Regions from separate parts of the Paenibacillus sp. J22P165 genome, predicted to be linked through region 2. Evidence: predicted binding sites of a transcription regulator. Region 2 holds the regulator's gene; the other holds the start of a gene.
The links. The regulator LexA, encoded in region 2, represses DNA repair genes until DNA is damaged. The targets are predictions, from matches to a motif close to CGAACATATGTTCG.
Positions count from the first base shown of each region.

Region 1 (8,141 bases), on a different contig from region 2:
TTTGTCCCATTTGATACCGAATAAAAGGTTTAATATCATCATCAATGACGTCGCCTGGCAGCAGAATCAAATCAGGCTTCATCGCTTTCACCTGCTTAACCAGCTTGCGCAAATGACGATTGCCGACGACTGCGCCCAAATGAATATCCGAGGCTACTGCAACCCGTAGCTGTTTCCTATCTCCCGCTTGCTTAGAAATCGTAATCTCATGTTTACGTACAATTGGCGTTCGTGCATTATAGGAACCCCATAGCAAAAGAACAAGCACAGCAACAACGTCAATCCATCCCAGAATGGGTACATAGGTCGCTGGCGAAACAGATACTGCATACAACACACCAATCGCCACATCCGTGAACGGCAAAAGAAGAATGCCAAATTGGATGAGAGCCAACCAATAGGAACCTATGATATTAAGCAGTCGTGTTAGCGTTGGAGGCAGCACCTTCGTTCCAAACCGCCCGATGACATAGGAGAATGCAACGATCCAAAACACCGGCCAATACAACCAGGGATGAAATGAAGCACCCAATAAATGCGATAAAAAAACCTTCAAGTGCCAGCCTATGTAGCCATTAATCGCCGCTACAATAGCAAGTATAATCGTGACCCTAAGCAACATACCATTTTTCATTTTCTTGACGCTCCCATTCTCTATTACCCGCGGCCTTTTATATCAAAAGACTTATCGGCTCTATGCATAGCTCGTCATCATTGCGCACATTCCCCACCCGATTAGATACCGGGTACGCCATCATCAACTCTGAAGGATAGGGTTGCAACAAAGGACCCAGCTGCTCCACATTCTTCACACCCCGATCTAACCACACAGCTTCCTTCTCCCGTGGCAAAATGACAGGCATCCGCTCATGAATATCCTTCATCATCTCGTTGGACTCGGTCGTGATGACCGTGCACGTCGAGATGCGGTTGCCGTCCGGAGACGTCCATGTGTCGTACAGACCCGCCATGCTGAAAAGCTCCCTGCTGCGCAGCATTATACGCATTGGCTGCTTATGCTTGCCGGTTCCTTTCCAATCATAGAAAGAATCTGCCGGGATGAGACAGCGTTTACGCTCAAAGGGCTTGCGGAAGGCAGGCTTGTCCGCCAAGGTTTCTGAACGCGCATTGAGCATTTGATAGCCAATCTTCTCTTCTTTAGCCCATTCAGGAATGAGTCCCCACCTCAGCTCACCTAGCTTATTTCGCTGCCCATCATGGACGATGGCCATCACCTGTTGTCCGGGCGCAACATTATATTTGGGGCTATATCTTGGCATAAAAGTATCGTACATATCGTAACGCAGCATCAATTCCTCTAACGTTACAGTGATCGTATAGCGTCCGCACATAGGTATACATCCTTCTCCTTCACACGGTTATCCAATTCCCCTCTCTCCATTATGGAAAAAAGATAGGCTTACGTCAATTCGTACAGCCCGAAGAACCATTCTTCTTCAGGCTGTACCGCATGAGGCTTAGCGATAGCTAGGCAGTTTCATGATTTTTTGTTCTTTTCGATCTCCAACACACTCACACGCGGATCTGTGCCATAAATCGTTGTAACTAAACTGTCGGCATATCTGCCGATTCTCGCACCAATTTCAGCACGCATGTAGTCTCTCGTCATCGTAAATCGATCTTCATGCTCACGGCACCTAAACCGGTAACGGATCATCTGATCGTCTTTCTCCTCTTCGGCAACGTGCATGTCATTCTCCAGCATGTGGCGCTTTACTTTGGCTAAGTCGGCGTGCATGTTTTTGGCCAGCACCTGAGCCACCTTCGAATAGAGTGCTCTTAGCATCTCCGAGGAACGCTCTACTTCGCGCGCCCTTCGCAAAACAATCGTATGCATATGCGGCAGCAAAACCGATTCTTTAATAATACCAATGTCATCTGCTGTCGGGCGTTTTGTGGGTAGCGGTTTGTCGTGCCGTTGGTTTTGAAAAGCTTCTCGATGCTGAGGAAGCATCATGCGACTGGATTCCCACAACCCGTTATTCTGCAGTTTTTTGCTCATTTATAATGGCCTCCAATTTTGAGCGAACGCGTCTTTGCTTGACCCGCTGCCGTCAGAGAAGACGCACGAACAATCGCCGCATTACCGAACCGATCCTTAATGCTGTCCGTCACTTTCTCCAGTTCACGCGCCTTGACTTGATCTTCAAAAAGAGTGAGCTGATACGTCTCATCATCCACAAACTGACTCAGCATCACGCCAGCACGACGAACAGGCATCGTATCCCAAAATTTATAGAAAAGCTGCTTCACAGCTTGAAAAACGGTACCAGTATGATTCGTTGGGTCCGGCATCTTCATCTGACGTGAGAAGCCTGTCGGCGCATCAAATGGACTGCACATGCAACTGACCGTCACAATGGAGGCCATATACCCTTTGCGTCGACAGTCACGGCATACCTCTTCCGTCAATTCCATGAGGATCGTATTGACCTCTGACGATTCCGCATAGTCCCTCGGCAGCGTCATCATATGGCCAATCGACTTCGGAGGCGTATCGAACGTCCCTGGCGTAACCGGGCTGTCATCCAAACCATTTGCCGTCCGCCACATGACCTCCGCATGAATATCCGATTGTTTGCCGAAGCGCGCGCGAAACTTCTGCTTCAACTGCGGCAGTGGCGTTCGTGCGACCTCGCCAATCGTATACATGCCCAACTTGGCAAAATGCGCCGTCATTCGCGAACCAACACCGAACATTTTACTGACAGGTTCCTTCCAAAGGTGCTCCTCGACAGCGGATGGCAGCAATGTGAAAATGCCGGTCGCATTCTTTTTGGCCCAAATATCTGTCGCGATTTTCGCTAGAATCTTATTGGAGCTGATTCCCACACGAACCTTAACGCCCGTTTGTTTGAGCACCTTGAGCTGCAGAGTCTCAGCAATCGTCATCGCATCTCCATAACGCGAAATACTTCCGGTTACATCCAGAAATTGTTCGTCAATACTGAAAACTTCAACGAGATCCGTGACTTCCTCGTAAATTTCAGTTATTTGCAATGAAACATTAATGTAATGCTGCATCCGTGGACGCATCACAATCAGTTCAGGGCACTTTTTCAGCGCTTCCCCCAACCTTTCGGCTGTGGATACGCCAAATCCTTTGGCAACAGGGCAGGCAGCTAAAATAATGCCCGACCTTAACGCAGGATCTCCCGCAACGGCAACTGGCTTATTCTCTAGTCCTGGATGATCGGCTTTCTCGACACTAGCATAAAAACTTTGACAATCCGCCAAGAAGATCGTTCGCTCCTCGCCCCTGTTTCCTTTGTTCATCGCAATTCCCCCCGCATATTCATCAGCATAGTCATAAGCTCAGCCTTGACCAAACTACGAAGCATCGTGAAATGATGAATGTAACCTCGAACCTTGTATTCAACTTGGATCCCTAAAGCATTCATTTCCGTGTGAATTACCTTAATCTCTCGCTGCTTCATCTTGCTTTTCAACTGTTGTAATTCTGGATAAATCCCCATCTCAACCTCTCTGAGATAGAAAAGAATGTGATTATAAACGATTTTATCTTTATAAACCTTAAGCTCCTCCATATCTCTTGCGAGCATATCAAGCAAAATCGGCAACAGCGTGTATTCCTTAATCATTTGAACATCCTCTTCTGTCTCTACTCTTGAAGTACCACTCATGTTCTCACCACCATATGCGAACATATATTCGTTTTCCATATTATATACCGAACACGTATTCGTTATGCAAGTGGTTTTTTAGAGATTTTTATACTAATAAAAGGATGAAATACAGTTATTTTCAATTATTTTATCTCTTTTTACCTATTAATTAGAAAATACAGGAAATACCACATGCGAACACATGTCGCCGCCCCCTTGAAGTCGCACCCAGACATGTCATATTAAATATTCATTAGTCAGGCGGATGTCCAAGCGTTGAGGTAATCGCCTGCATTAAATAGCTTAGAAACAAAGAAGCGGAGGAGGTTTTCTTAGCTATGGCATGTGATAATTCGGCGGCTTCGTTAACATGCTGCTCAGAGAAAAATTTTGTACAGGATAAAGTATGTACGCCATGGACCGGCACAGTAGGTATCGCAGATGTAGACATTGTCGCTTACACGAATAATATTAATCCGAACCTTGTCGGCACGGGATATGTGAAATTTGATGTCGGACCTGCTGATATTACGTTGGATGTATTAAACAGCGCAGGGGCTTCCATTTTAACGGCTGCGGTTACCATTGCACCTGGAACAAGTCTGGCTTTTACTTACCAACGCTTCTCCACTATTCAGATAACACTGGATGGCGCAGACGCGGGTTTATATCAGGGCGAATTTTGCATCACAACCCGTTATTCAATTCAATAATGCCATTTGACACCTAAAGGAGGTACTCATTATGTGCTCTTGTAGTAACACAGCTCTTTGCTGTTGTTCAGAAAAAACCTACGTGCAAGATAAAGTATGTACGAATTGGCTGGCGACTGGGGCAGGTACAACAACTGTTTACACCGATAATATGGCAACTCTGATTAGCGGTACTGGATATGTCAAGAATGAAACTGGGACCGCTACTATTACAGTAAATTTTCTCCGTTCGGCAGCTCCTATCATGACACCTATCATAGTGCCAATAGGAGGTAGCACCTCGTTTACTGTCGGGCGGTTCGATACGATTACGATTACAACGACAGCAGCGGCAACCGGGGAGTTTTGCATAACTGTGCGATACAGCATGTAAAAAGCGCACAACAATAAGGTGGTTTTTCACTTAACCGTGAGAAACCATCTTATTCAGGATCGCAGCATCGATGTTCGGATTGGATTTGGAGTGTAGTGGAGATAACGTACTTACCTTCCACATAACTCATCTCGTCGCGCAGTGAAGAGATAGCAATGGCTTTGACACCTTGACCGATATAATTTACGGTACTGCCGGGAGGCACGCTCAGTTGTTTGTTATCGGCATCCTCGAATTCAATCTCAACCTCTATATCTTGAGTGCTGCTCGAGCTCGAGTATATACTAATCTGAGCCACTTCGATCTTGGACTCCACATCCATCTCCCATATCCGAAATCCAGGCTGATTGCCTTGAAGAAGTATATTACCGCAGCATTCTTTATTAATTGTTGTCAGTGGAGGTGAAGGATGGCAATGATGGGGCTTTGGTGGCGGACAAGGTCTCAGCATTGGCTTATAAATTAGCTTTAGTTTTGGATTTGAGCTCCACTCAGGCTTTGACTTATTGATTGGATAGCGGCTGCGAGAAGGAGGTAGAACGGGATGTGTGATACTCGTCAACAATTGACGATAAGACCGCTTTTTCTGCTTTGGCCTGCTGACTCTCCCTTTGTTTAAGGATAAGCAAGAAGACGATGTCTTGTGAACGATAGTCAGCTCTATAACCTTTTTCCTCGCGCTGCGTTTCTTCTTGATCACCGCCTCCTCCTCCCCTCGAAGTGTCAATTCCTATTGCATACTTATATTAGATGATTGTTCTCCCCCAATGGTCATACATGTTTTCGATTTATTTCAATACGTGAGACTAGGCAATCTGGTGTATGGACCAGACAACTCCAGCCGCAGCATTGCCTATATTGATCGTAATTGCTAATCCAGCCGCATTATAAAATAAACCAACAACATCACCAGCCGACAACGCAACGTCTCCAGCCAACGTAATTTCACCGGTTCCCAATACCGCACGCAAAGTTAAAACCAATACTACGTTAACATTCAAAATAGGTAGATAACCGCTCACCAAATTGAAGGCGGAAGGAGATGTTCGCTGCACGGCAAAAAAAGGATTGACCCCGGCGCCTATGCTCACGCTGACAGCTGCAGTCGTAGCGTAGTTAATCGTTGCTAGTATCGTATATCTTCCTGTTGTCGGCACTGTAAAGTTGCCTGTAACTGCGTTAAAATTCGCATTTCCATAATACGGACTAGTCGTCGACCAATTCGTAAGCTGTGTACTTGTTGCAATGGATAACGTAGATAGGAATGCCGAAAATCCATTCGTCGCAAAATTTGGTCCAGTCGCACCAGTTGGGCCGGTTGCCCCAGTCGCACCAGTTACCCCGGTTGGGCCAGTCGCTCCGGTTGCTCCAGTTCCTCCGGTTGGGCCTGTTGGGCCTGTTGGGCCTGTTCCTCCAGTTGCTCCAGTTGCTCCGGTTGGGCCAGTCGCTCCAGTTGCCCCAGTTGCCCCGGTTGCTCCAGTTGCTCCAGTTGGTCCAGTCGCACCGGTTGGCCCGGTTGCTCCAGTTACTCCCGTTGCTCCAGTTACTCCAGTTACTCCAGTTGGGCCGGTTGGTCCAGTCGCTCCAGTTGGGCCGGTTGGGCCGGTTGGGCCGGTTGCCCCGGTTGCGCCAGTTTCACCCGTTGCTCCGGTTGGGCCAGTTGGGCCAGTGGCTCCGGTTGCTCCGGTTGCTCCGGTTGCTCCGGTTGCGCCAGTTGCGCCAGTTTCACCCGTTGCTCCGGTTGCCCCAGTTGCTCCGGTTGCCCCAGTTTCACCCGTTGCTCCGGTTGGGCCAGTTGGACCAGTTGGACATACACACGGAATGCCGCCGCAGCTTAAAGGAACTGAACATGAACATTTTTTTTGAAATTCATCCTCACCTGCAGGACCGCAATAGTTCACAAATCATACCCTCCCTAAGACAAGAACCTTTCTTGCTTCAAACAACTTATTACTAATAAATGAAATTCAGCTTAATATGCTTGTACTCATGTCACCCCTCGGATAAAATGTATCCTCACGAAAAAAGGCCTTCTGGAGTTGAGCTTACCCAGAGGCCTTTCGCAGCTATTTAATTACGTGCGGCTTACTCGCAAAAACACCACAATAGAGCATCTCACGCTCTACATGTGGCGTTTTCATCATGAACTATCGAAATATAGACCATAATTTAATTAAATGAAACGTGTTATTCGGATCAATCTTTTGCGCCAAGATAAACGTTAAAATCTGATTTGTCTGGCTCCCGCTCAGTTTCTCACCAAAAATACCCGCGGCAAGACCGATTAGGCGCGTAACCTTCGCTGCATTTTGTAAATCTGCCTTAGTCACGCCTTGGAGCAGCATTTTGATGCGTTCTTTGACCTCAGGATTTTTCATCTTGAACTTTACACGCTCCACGAGCGCAGGATCGATGCCATATTGCTGATAACTCATCCCCGCACCTCCGATACCCGACATGCTCCTATCTTATGAGTGAATACAGGTAAACTTGACTGCGTAATCTGTCTAGGAGCAAACTTCTATCGACAAGCAGCAGAAAAAGACGAAAAAACAGCCACCGTTCCCGGCAGCTGTTCCTTCATTTCATTTTACATATACACGGCAATGAGGATGACACAGATACAATTCAAAGCAATTAGGAGCGGAAAACCAACGACAAACGAAGTATGCTTCGTCTTATGCCGCCACATCCGCATGCCCAGCCAACCACCAATCCCGCCACCAAGCGCAGCGAATAAAAAAAGTCGTTTTTCCGGCACACGACGCCCGCCCTTTTTGGCTTGTCCTTTATCATGACCCATCTCAATAAACGTAATGATATTCATAACTAGTAAATAAATGAGGAAATAAGTCACTGGCGGCACACCTTCGTTTCCATAAAATAGCGCTGCTACTCCTATCTTAAAAGGGAACACGCCACGGGTCAATCTTTGAGAGTCCTTCATCTTTCACTTGTAGCCTCTTAGACAGCCGCCTACTAATCCAGCACTTCGCTGTCAAAAATATGAGCCCGCTCCAAATACGCCCTCAGCGGCATAAAAGAAGCCCCCGTCCAGAAGGACGAGTCGCCGACAAGCTCAGCCGCATCATCGCGCGCCTGCTCCATGATTTCAAAATCCGCCATCATATCGGCGATACGGAACTCCGGCAGCCCGCTCTGCTTCGTGCCGAAGAAATCCCCCGGCCCGCGCAGCTCCAGGTCGCGCCGGGCAATCTCGAAGCCGTCGGTCGTCTCCGTCATCGCCTTCATGCGCTCCTTGCCGACCTCGGTCTTCGGGTCGGCGATGAGCACACAGAAAGACTGGTGCTCGCCCCGCCCGACCCGGCCGCGCAGCTGATGCAGCTGCGACAGGCCGAAACGGTCGGCGTCGTAGATCACCATCAGCGTGGCGTTCGGCACGTCCAC
Region 1 is NZ_JCAUAP010000007.1:371,062-379,202, forward strand. It holds gene AC58QM_RS19170 (metallophosphoesterase) at 1-634, opposite strand, end outside; gene AC58QM_RS19175 (SOS response-associated peptidase) at 672-1,352, opposite strand; gene AC58QM_RS19180 (YhjD family protein) at 1,499-2,023, opposite strand; gene AC58QM_RS19185 (DNA polymerase IV) at 2,020-3,297, opposite strand; gene AC58QM_RS19190 (YhjD family protein) at 3,294-3,665, opposite strand; gene AC58QM_RS19195 (DUF3992 domain-containing protein) at 3,986-4,360, shown strand; gene AC58QM_RS19200 (DUF3992 domain-containing protein) at 4,392-4,733, shown strand; gene AC58QM_RS19205 (S-Ena type endospore appendage) at 4,783-5,433, opposite strand; gene AC58QM_RS19210 (BclA C-terminal domain-containing protein) at 5,540-6,634, opposite strand; gene AC58QM_RS19215 (stage VI sporulation protein F) at 6,881-7,168, opposite strand; gene AC58QM_RS19220 (DUF1294 domain-containing protein) at 7,324-7,680, opposite strand; gene recG (ATP-dependent DNA helicase RecG) at 7,713-8,141, opposite strand, start outside.
Region 1: the regulator LexA is predicted to act here: its motif matches at 3,683-3,696, upstream of AC58QM_RS19190 (YhjD family protein).

Region 2 (8,141 bases):
TAACGATGAATCAATGGTAAAATTCCTTCGAATTTCGTTTCTCCATCTTCTAAGTTAATCGAGTTGATAATCGCTTTACCTTGAGAATATTTGAGTCCAAGCTCAATAATGTGATCATACGTCGAGTCAATCATTAATGGCACTTTGACCTTTTTGACAACCTCTTGCATGAACTCCTCTACCGCGTAAGCTTCGTCAATATCTGTATCTTGTAGATTAATATCGATGACATGTGCGCCGTTTTTCACTTGGTTCCGAGCAATTTCAGAGCCCTCTTCAAATTTACCCTCTTTGATCAGACGCTTAAACTTTCTGGATCCGGAAATATTCGTCCGCTCACCAACCATGATAGGACGGTTCTCTGGCTCAATATAGACAGTCTCAATACCGGAAATCGCAGGTGGATGCGAGCCATATTCTGATCTTGGCTTGTAATTGGCTAACGTTTCAGCCATCGCACGAATGTGCTCAGGCGTCGTTCCGCAACAGCCGCCGGCAATATTGATCCAGCCTTGCTCTGCAAATCCAGCCATCTTCTTCGCTAAAGATTCTGGTGATTCGTGGTAGTGACCATTCTCATCCGGCAAACCTGCATTTGGATAGCAGCTGATCGCTGTATCAGCAATACCAGAGAGTGTACGGATGTGATCTCTCATGAATTCTGGTCCTGTTGCACAGTTCAAACCCATCGATATCGGCTTCAAATGCTCGAGTGAAATATAGAAGGATTCAATATTTTGTCCAGCAAGCGTTGTTCCCATTGGCTCAATCGTTCCGGAAATCATAATGGGCAGCTCTACACCTAAGGTTTCAAATGCTCTGCGAATCCCAATACTTCCTGCTTTCACGTTGAGTGTATCTTGGGAAGTCTCTAGCAGCATCGCATCTACGCCTGCCTCAATGAGTGCAAGTGCCTGCTCGTAGTAGCTTTCTTCCAGTTGCTCGAAAGTCACACCACCCGTTACGGATAAGGTTTTGGTTGTCGGACCCATTGCCCCCACAACGTATCTCGGCCATTCTGGTGTCGAATATTTCTCAGCAGCCGCAATCGCCAATTTGGCAGCGGCGATATTCAACTCCCGATGACGATCTTGCAAGTCATACTCCGCCAAAACGACACTCGTCGTTCCGAACGTATTCGTTTCTATCATATCAGCGCCAGCGGCGAAATAAGCTTCATGAATTTTTTGAATGACATCTGGGCGTGTCACACACAGGATTTCATTACATCCATCTAAGTCATCACTTCCGAAATCATCAGCCGTCAAATTCTCCTGCTGGATCATCGTACCCATGGCACCATCTAGGATCATAATCTTTTTCTTTAGTTGTTCTTGAATCGGTGGTTTCTTCATGACTAGACTCCCTTTCAACTTTTCCTAAACCGTAATAAAAAAAACGACAAATTATGTTAAGATTTAGTGTAACAGAATACGGCCTTTATGAAAAGATTTTGAATTATCATAAATTCCTATGGGTTTTATCGGAAATATTCATTTCCTTCCATCGACAGTTACCATGATTTCCACTATAATATGTATATATTTATTCTAGAAAGAGGGATGTAGCGTGGCACAAATTAGAATTCGTAATACGAATGAACGCATCGAAGGCGAAAATGAAGTTAAAGCCTTCTTGGATAGTCAAGAAGTTGTCTATGAACACTGGGACGCAAACAAGCTTCCTGTCGCACTGCGCGAGAAATTCACCCTAAGTGAGGAAGAAAAAGCAGAAATCATTTCCACGTATGAACCAGAAATCAAAGATCTAGCCGCTAGACGCGGTTATGAAATTTGGGACGTTATTTCCCTTTCTGATGTAACGCCGAATATCGAAGAGCTTCTGAAGAAGTTCGAGCAAGTGCATACGCACACAGAAGATGAGATTCGTGCCATCGTGTCAGGTAAAGGAATTTTCATTATCAAATCCGAAGAACACGGCTATTTCGATGTTGAACTTGAGCCAGGAGATGTCATCTCCGTTCCAGAGAACACGAACCACTTCTTCACTTTGATGGATAACCGTGAGATTGTTGCTGTTCGCCTTTTCATCGAAAAAGATGGCTGGGTCGCTTACAATGTTGATGATCCACAATTCAGTAAAGCTTAATCTTATATTCGTAAAAAATAGCCCAACAGCACAGGACATTACGTCTTGCTTAGCTGCTGGGCTTTTCTATTAACAAACCTTATGACCTAACTGTTCGCAATAATCGGCAATACTTCTTGAAGACGGCTTACTTCGTAAGCTGGTACGATTTCATCGCCACTTTGTAGTCCATGGTGGTTAATCCAGATGTTACGCATACCGATGCTTCCCGACCCCAAAATATCTGTTGTTAGCTTGTCCCCAATCATAATGCCTTCATCAGCATTGATATCAAGCAGCCCTAAGGCATAGTTGAAAATAGCCGCAGCTGGCTTCCCTTGACCGAATTCACCTGAAATTACGATATGATCAAAGTAGGAAGCAATCGCAGGAACACCTGCTAATTTCTCTTTTTGAAGATCTGGTGAACCATTAGTTAGAAGAAGCAGCTTGTAGTTCCCCTTCAACGCGTCTAACACGCGGAACGTTTCTTCATATACATAGGGACGACTGCGACGCTCAGCTGCAAACAGCTCCCCTAGCTTGTAGCCTAGCTCACGATTCTCGATCCCAAGTGCAGCTAAACCTCTTGTCCAAGATTCCGTGCGGTAGCCTGGCGCTAGCTTCTCTAACTTACGGAAGTTCTCATCTTCACCTTGCGTGAAGTTAGCCCATAGTCCTTCAAATGGATTAATCCCAATCATTTTCGTAAATGGGAACGTCTCGAAGGATTCATACAAACTTCTTGCTTCTTTACGAACAGACGCTTCTAATTCCTCAGGTTTTACATCGACATGCTTCGCTGCTTCTTCACAAGTTGCAGTAAAGGCTTCCTCCACACTACGATCATCCCATAATAGAGTATCATCCAAATCAAAAAGCACAGCTTTCAACGTCATCATTCATTTCCCCTTTGAATGTAGTATCTATGTGTAAGCTTAATTCTCTTCGTCAGTGAACTTAATTGAATCCAGTTGGACTTTCAGGTTCCCTCTGAATGCATCAATATACTTCTTTCTCAGCTCGTTGCGCTCATCCAGTTCTGCATCTGTTAGACCAACTGTCTTCGCTTTGCGAGCTAATTCATTGATGCGCTCAATCGTTTTATCCATGCTGTCACTCATTGTAATCCTCCCAGTCAAAATTTCAATATGAGTACTACTTTGCCATCACAGTTTGTGATTGTCAAGGATACATCATAAAGAGCCATAGACCTAAGGGTCCATGGCTCAAACTTTCATCTATATAGATAGCTAAAAATGTACGTATTAAGGAAGTAATAGAACCTGACCCGCTTGTAGAGAACTGCTCGATAAATGATTAAATGATTTCAATCGTTCGACATAAGAACGCGTGTTCTCACCCTTCTTTTTGTGAGAGTCCGCGATTTCCCAGAGTGTATCACCACTTTGAATAACAATCTTTTCGTGTTGGATCGGTTGTGCGGATGGTTGAATGGAATCAGTTGGTATAGACGATGTAACCGTACTATCACCTGCATAGGCTTGTACAATCGCACCAAACGAAAACACAGTTCCAAGAATTACTGCTATCAGCAAGAAACGAAGTAGTAGTTTCGCATGACCCCGTTTAGTCGTCATCCCTTTGGATGCTTGAGCAGTACCTTGAAGTGTTGTTCTTCCGTTCGATTGTGAATAAGCCATATACATAAAATCATCCCCCAAACATTTGTTCTGATATCAGAATAACACGAACACATGTTTGAGTCAACCGTTTCTCGAACTTATGTTTGTACGAACTCGGGTTCTATGTTATACTTTGGGTAATGATTCCCAGTATTGGAGTGATATCTTATGAGTAAAATTTCGCAGCGTCAACAAGCAATAATGGAATTCATTAAGAACGAAGTGAAAGATAAGGGCTACCCGCCTTCCGTTAGAGAAATAGGCGAAGCTGTTGGACTAGCTTCCAGTTCAACTGTACATGGACATTTGGAGCGTCTTGAGAAAAAAGGCATGATTCGTCGAGATCCTACTAAACCGCGTGCAATCGAAATTCTAGGGCTTGATGGTGCTGAGTCCCAATTCGCAGTTTCCGTCGCTCGTGTTCCCCTCGTTGGTAAAGTAACAGCAGGTGTTCCCATTACAGCCACTGAGAATATCGAAGATTACTTCCCGCTTCCTTCCAGTATGGTTGGCGACAACAACGTGTTCATGCTCAGCATCATGGGTGACAGTATGATCGAAGCTGGCATTCATAATGGCGACTATGTCATCGTTAAACAACAACAAACAGCGAACAACGGCGATATCGTTGTCGCCATGACCGAAGATGATGAAGCAACCGTTAAGCGTTTCTACAAAGAGAAGGATCATATTCGCCTTCAACCTGAGAACTCCGCGCTGCAACCTATTCTCTTGAAGAATGTAACGATTCTAGGGCGCGTTATCGGTTTGTTCCGGGATATGTAAGACTTGAATACCGCCACAAAAGAAAGGCTCTCGAAGTGAAATTTCACTTGAGAGCCTTTCTTTTTCCTACTTTTAAAAAGTTAACACCCAGTTCCCCGCGCGGAAAATCGGCTCAATCGTCCCATCTGCTAGTTCCCCATCGATCTCAAGCTCCGCAGAACCTATCATGAAATCCACATGGATCAAGGAACTGTTCCCTCCACGAGCTTTCAACTCCGCGTTTGACAGTGTAGTCCCTTCCTTCAAATTGATCGGATAACAGCTGCCCAAGGCCAAATGGCATGATGCATTCTCATCAATACCCGTGTTATAGAAAATACGATTAACATTGGAAATCGGAGAATCAAATGGCACAAGTGCAACCTCTCCTAGATAGCGTGCACCTTCATCCATATCCAATAAACGAGCCAAATGGTCATAACCCACTTCAGCTTGGAAATCTACAACCTTACCTGCTTCGAACGTAAATGAAAACCGATCCACCAATGCCCCATTGATATTTAACGGCATCGTACTCGCTACAGTTCCACTTACCCCTGTTCGGTTTGGAATGGTAAACACTTCTTCCGTCGGCATATTCGCCACATAACGGATGCCCCGAGCGTTCTCATTATCCCCGCCTAGCCAAATATGTCCCTCTGGAAGTTCAACTCGCAGATTAGTCCCTGTAGCCCGATAACGCAGTGCTTTATAACTTCTAGCATTCAGCAAGCTATGTGTGGCCTTCAGCGTATCCAAATGTGTTTGCCATGCTGCGATAGGATCATCTTCATAAACACGATTGAATTGGAAAACAGCATCCCACATCGCAGGAATTCGTTCCCCTTCAGGTAAATCCGCATACACCATGTTCGCCCAAGCTTCTGTAGGTGCTTTGATCAGACACCAGCTGAACTGGCCTGTACGAACATACTGTTGATACTTAGCTCTCGCTGTTGACGCAGCTTTCGATGCACGCGAAATTAAACTAGCATCAATCCCATCATATAAGTTCGGATTCGGAACCTTGATATTCAACAATGCGCCGCCATTTTCTACAAAACGCTCTAACATCGTTGTATACCACTCTGGGTAATAGTCCATCGATTCATCCTGTGCATAATCAAATTTGCTTCGTGTTACAACATCGTCTTGCCAATGCACATGCACATAATTCGCACCTGCTTCATATGCCTTCCGGACAATAAGTCTTGTTAAATCAAGCGTCTCAATAGGTGCTTCTACCAAGAGATCCTGACCTTTATTCAAATTAACCCCAATTCGAATCACTAACTCTGCATACTTTTCTAGATTACGATTAAAATTGTCCATTGTTCAATTATTCTCCTTCGCATTAAAAAGCCCACCAGCTCTCATAAACGAGGCTGACGGGCTCTAATTATCTAATTGTAAGAATCAAATCCTAGTACAAGGAAAGATATTGATCTCTTTCCCATTGGTGAACTTGTGTGCGGTACATGTCCCACTCAATTTCCTTCAACTCATAGAAGTGCGCCAACGCGTGTTCGCCTAGTGTATCGCAAACAACATCGTCACGAAGCAACTCGTCTAGTGCTTGTTTCAAGTTAAGCGGTAAGCTAGGAATACCTTCGGCTTCACGCTCTTCTTCCGTCATCACATAAATGTTACGATCGGTTGGCGGAGGAAGCTGCATTTTGTTCTTAATGCCATCCAAACCAGCTGCCAGCATTACTGCTAATGCCAAGTATGGATTTGCCGCTGGGTCCGGGTTACGAACTTCAACACGCGTGCTTAGACCGCGGGAAGCTGGAATCCGAATCATTGGACTGCGGTTACTAGCTGACCAGGCCACATAACAAGGTGCTTCATAACCAGGAACTAGACGTTTATAAGAGTTAACCGTAGGGTTGGTAATCGCAGCAAAAGAACGTGCATGACGAAGTACGCCCGCCATATATTGTCTTGCTACTGTGCTCAAACCTAATTTATCGCTTTCATCATAGAACGCATTCGTCTCACCCTTGAACAAGGATTGGTGACAGTGCATTCCTGATCCGTTCATTCCGAACAATGGCTTCGGCATAAACGTCGCGTGCAAGCCATGCTGTCTAGCTACTGTTTTGACAACAAGCTTAAAAGTCTGAATTTGATCAGCTGCTTTGATCGCATCTGCATATTTAAAATCGATTTCGTGTTGGCCTGGCGCTACTTCGTGGTGAGATGCTTCAATCTCAAAGCCCATTTCTTCCAAAGTTAGCACGATATCACGACGGCAGTTTTCCCCAAGATCCATTGGTGCCAAATCGAAGTAACCACCTTGGTCATTCAACTCTGTAGTTGGGTTACCTTTTTCATCCGTTTTGAAAAGGAAGAATTCCGGTTCTGGTCCAACGTTCATTGCTGTGTAACCCATTTCTTCTGCTTGCTTTAACGCATTTTTCAAAATAGCGCGCGGATCCCCAGGGAATGGCGTGCCATCCGGCATATAAATGTCGCAGATTAAACGTGCAACTTTGCTTTCTGTAACCCATGGGAAAATAACCCATGTATCCAAATCCGGATACAAATACATATCCGACTCTTCGATACGCACATAACCTTCGATAGAAGATCCATCGAACATCATTTTATTATCAAGCGCTTTCTCAAGTTGGCTTAAAGGAATTTCTACGTTCTTAATACTTCCCATTAAGTCTGTGAATTGCAAACGGATGAAACGAACGTTTTCTGCTTTGGCAATACGAAGAATATCTTCTTTGGAATAGTTAATGTTATAACTCACGTGTGCATTCTCCTCTCAAATGTTAAGCGATTGGGCAACTGATTTTATTTGTAAAATCTGGACAACTGCCCCTGAATCAAAGACACTTGATCCGGACGTTTACCCCCGCCAATCAATTGCTGCTTCAGCATTTTGTGCAATTGAGAGTCGGTTAATTCTTTCCGTTTCACTTCCGTGTGCTCGTTAAGGATGGTTGCATCCTCAGAATCCTTATCAACAGGGATAAGAACCTGCTTGATACCTGCAATGTTGACACCTTTTTCAATCAAATCTTTAATCTCAAGAAGACGTTCCACGTCATTAAACGAATAGAGCCGTTGATTACCAGCTGTTCGTGCCGGGATGATCAGTTCGTGTTGCTCATAGTATCGAATTTGTCTTGCTGTCAAATCAGTCAGCTTCATGACGATTCCGATAGGGAATAACGCCATATTTCTACGTATTTCATCACTCATGCTAATCACTCCTGGTCAGTAAGTACCTCTCTATCATTGTACCTTTCTAACAAAAACGTGTCAAGGAGTGTCAGGTTTGTTCACAGTTTAAATTTTCACAGTAATCCCTTGTCTTCCATATGTTGGATAGCCGTTAGTACACCTAACTTGCAATGTGAGTAGGTCAAGCCGCCCTGCATATAAGCGATGTATGGCTCTCGAATTGGGGCATCTGCAGACAGCTCCAAGCTGCCTCCTTGAATGAATGTGCCAGCGGCCATGATGACAGGATGCTCGTAGCCAGGCATGTCCCAAGGCTCTGGCACGACATGCGAATCGACAGCAGACGCCTTCTGGATGCCTTGGACAAAAGTGATCAAATGCTCCGCCGACGTGAAGCGGATCGCTTGGATCAAGTCCGTCCGCTGCGCATCCCAGCGCGGA
Region 2 is NZ_JCAUAP010000002.1:147,489-155,629, forward strand. It holds gene metH (methionine synthase) at 1-1,355, opposite strand, end outside; gene AC58QM_RS04745 (1,2-dihydroxy-3-keto-5-methylthiopentene dioxygenase) at 1,570-2,109, shown strand; gene AC58QM_RS04750 (HAD family hydrolase) at 2,196-2,987, opposite strand; gene AC58QM_RS04755 (DUF896 domain-containing protein) at 3,027-3,212, opposite strand; gene AC58QM_RS04760 (LysM peptidoglycan-binding domain-containing protein) at 3,357-3,758, opposite strand; gene lexA (transcriptional repressor LexA) at 3,903-4,520, shown strand; gene AC58QM_RS04770 (aminopeptidase) at 4,593-5,831, opposite strand; gene glnA (type I glutamate--ammonia ligase) at 5,923-7,251, opposite strand; gene AC58QM_RS04780 (MerR family transcriptional regulator) at 7,308-7,718, opposite strand; gene AC58QM_RS04785 (methionine gamma-lyase family protein) at 7,814-8,141, opposite strand, start outside.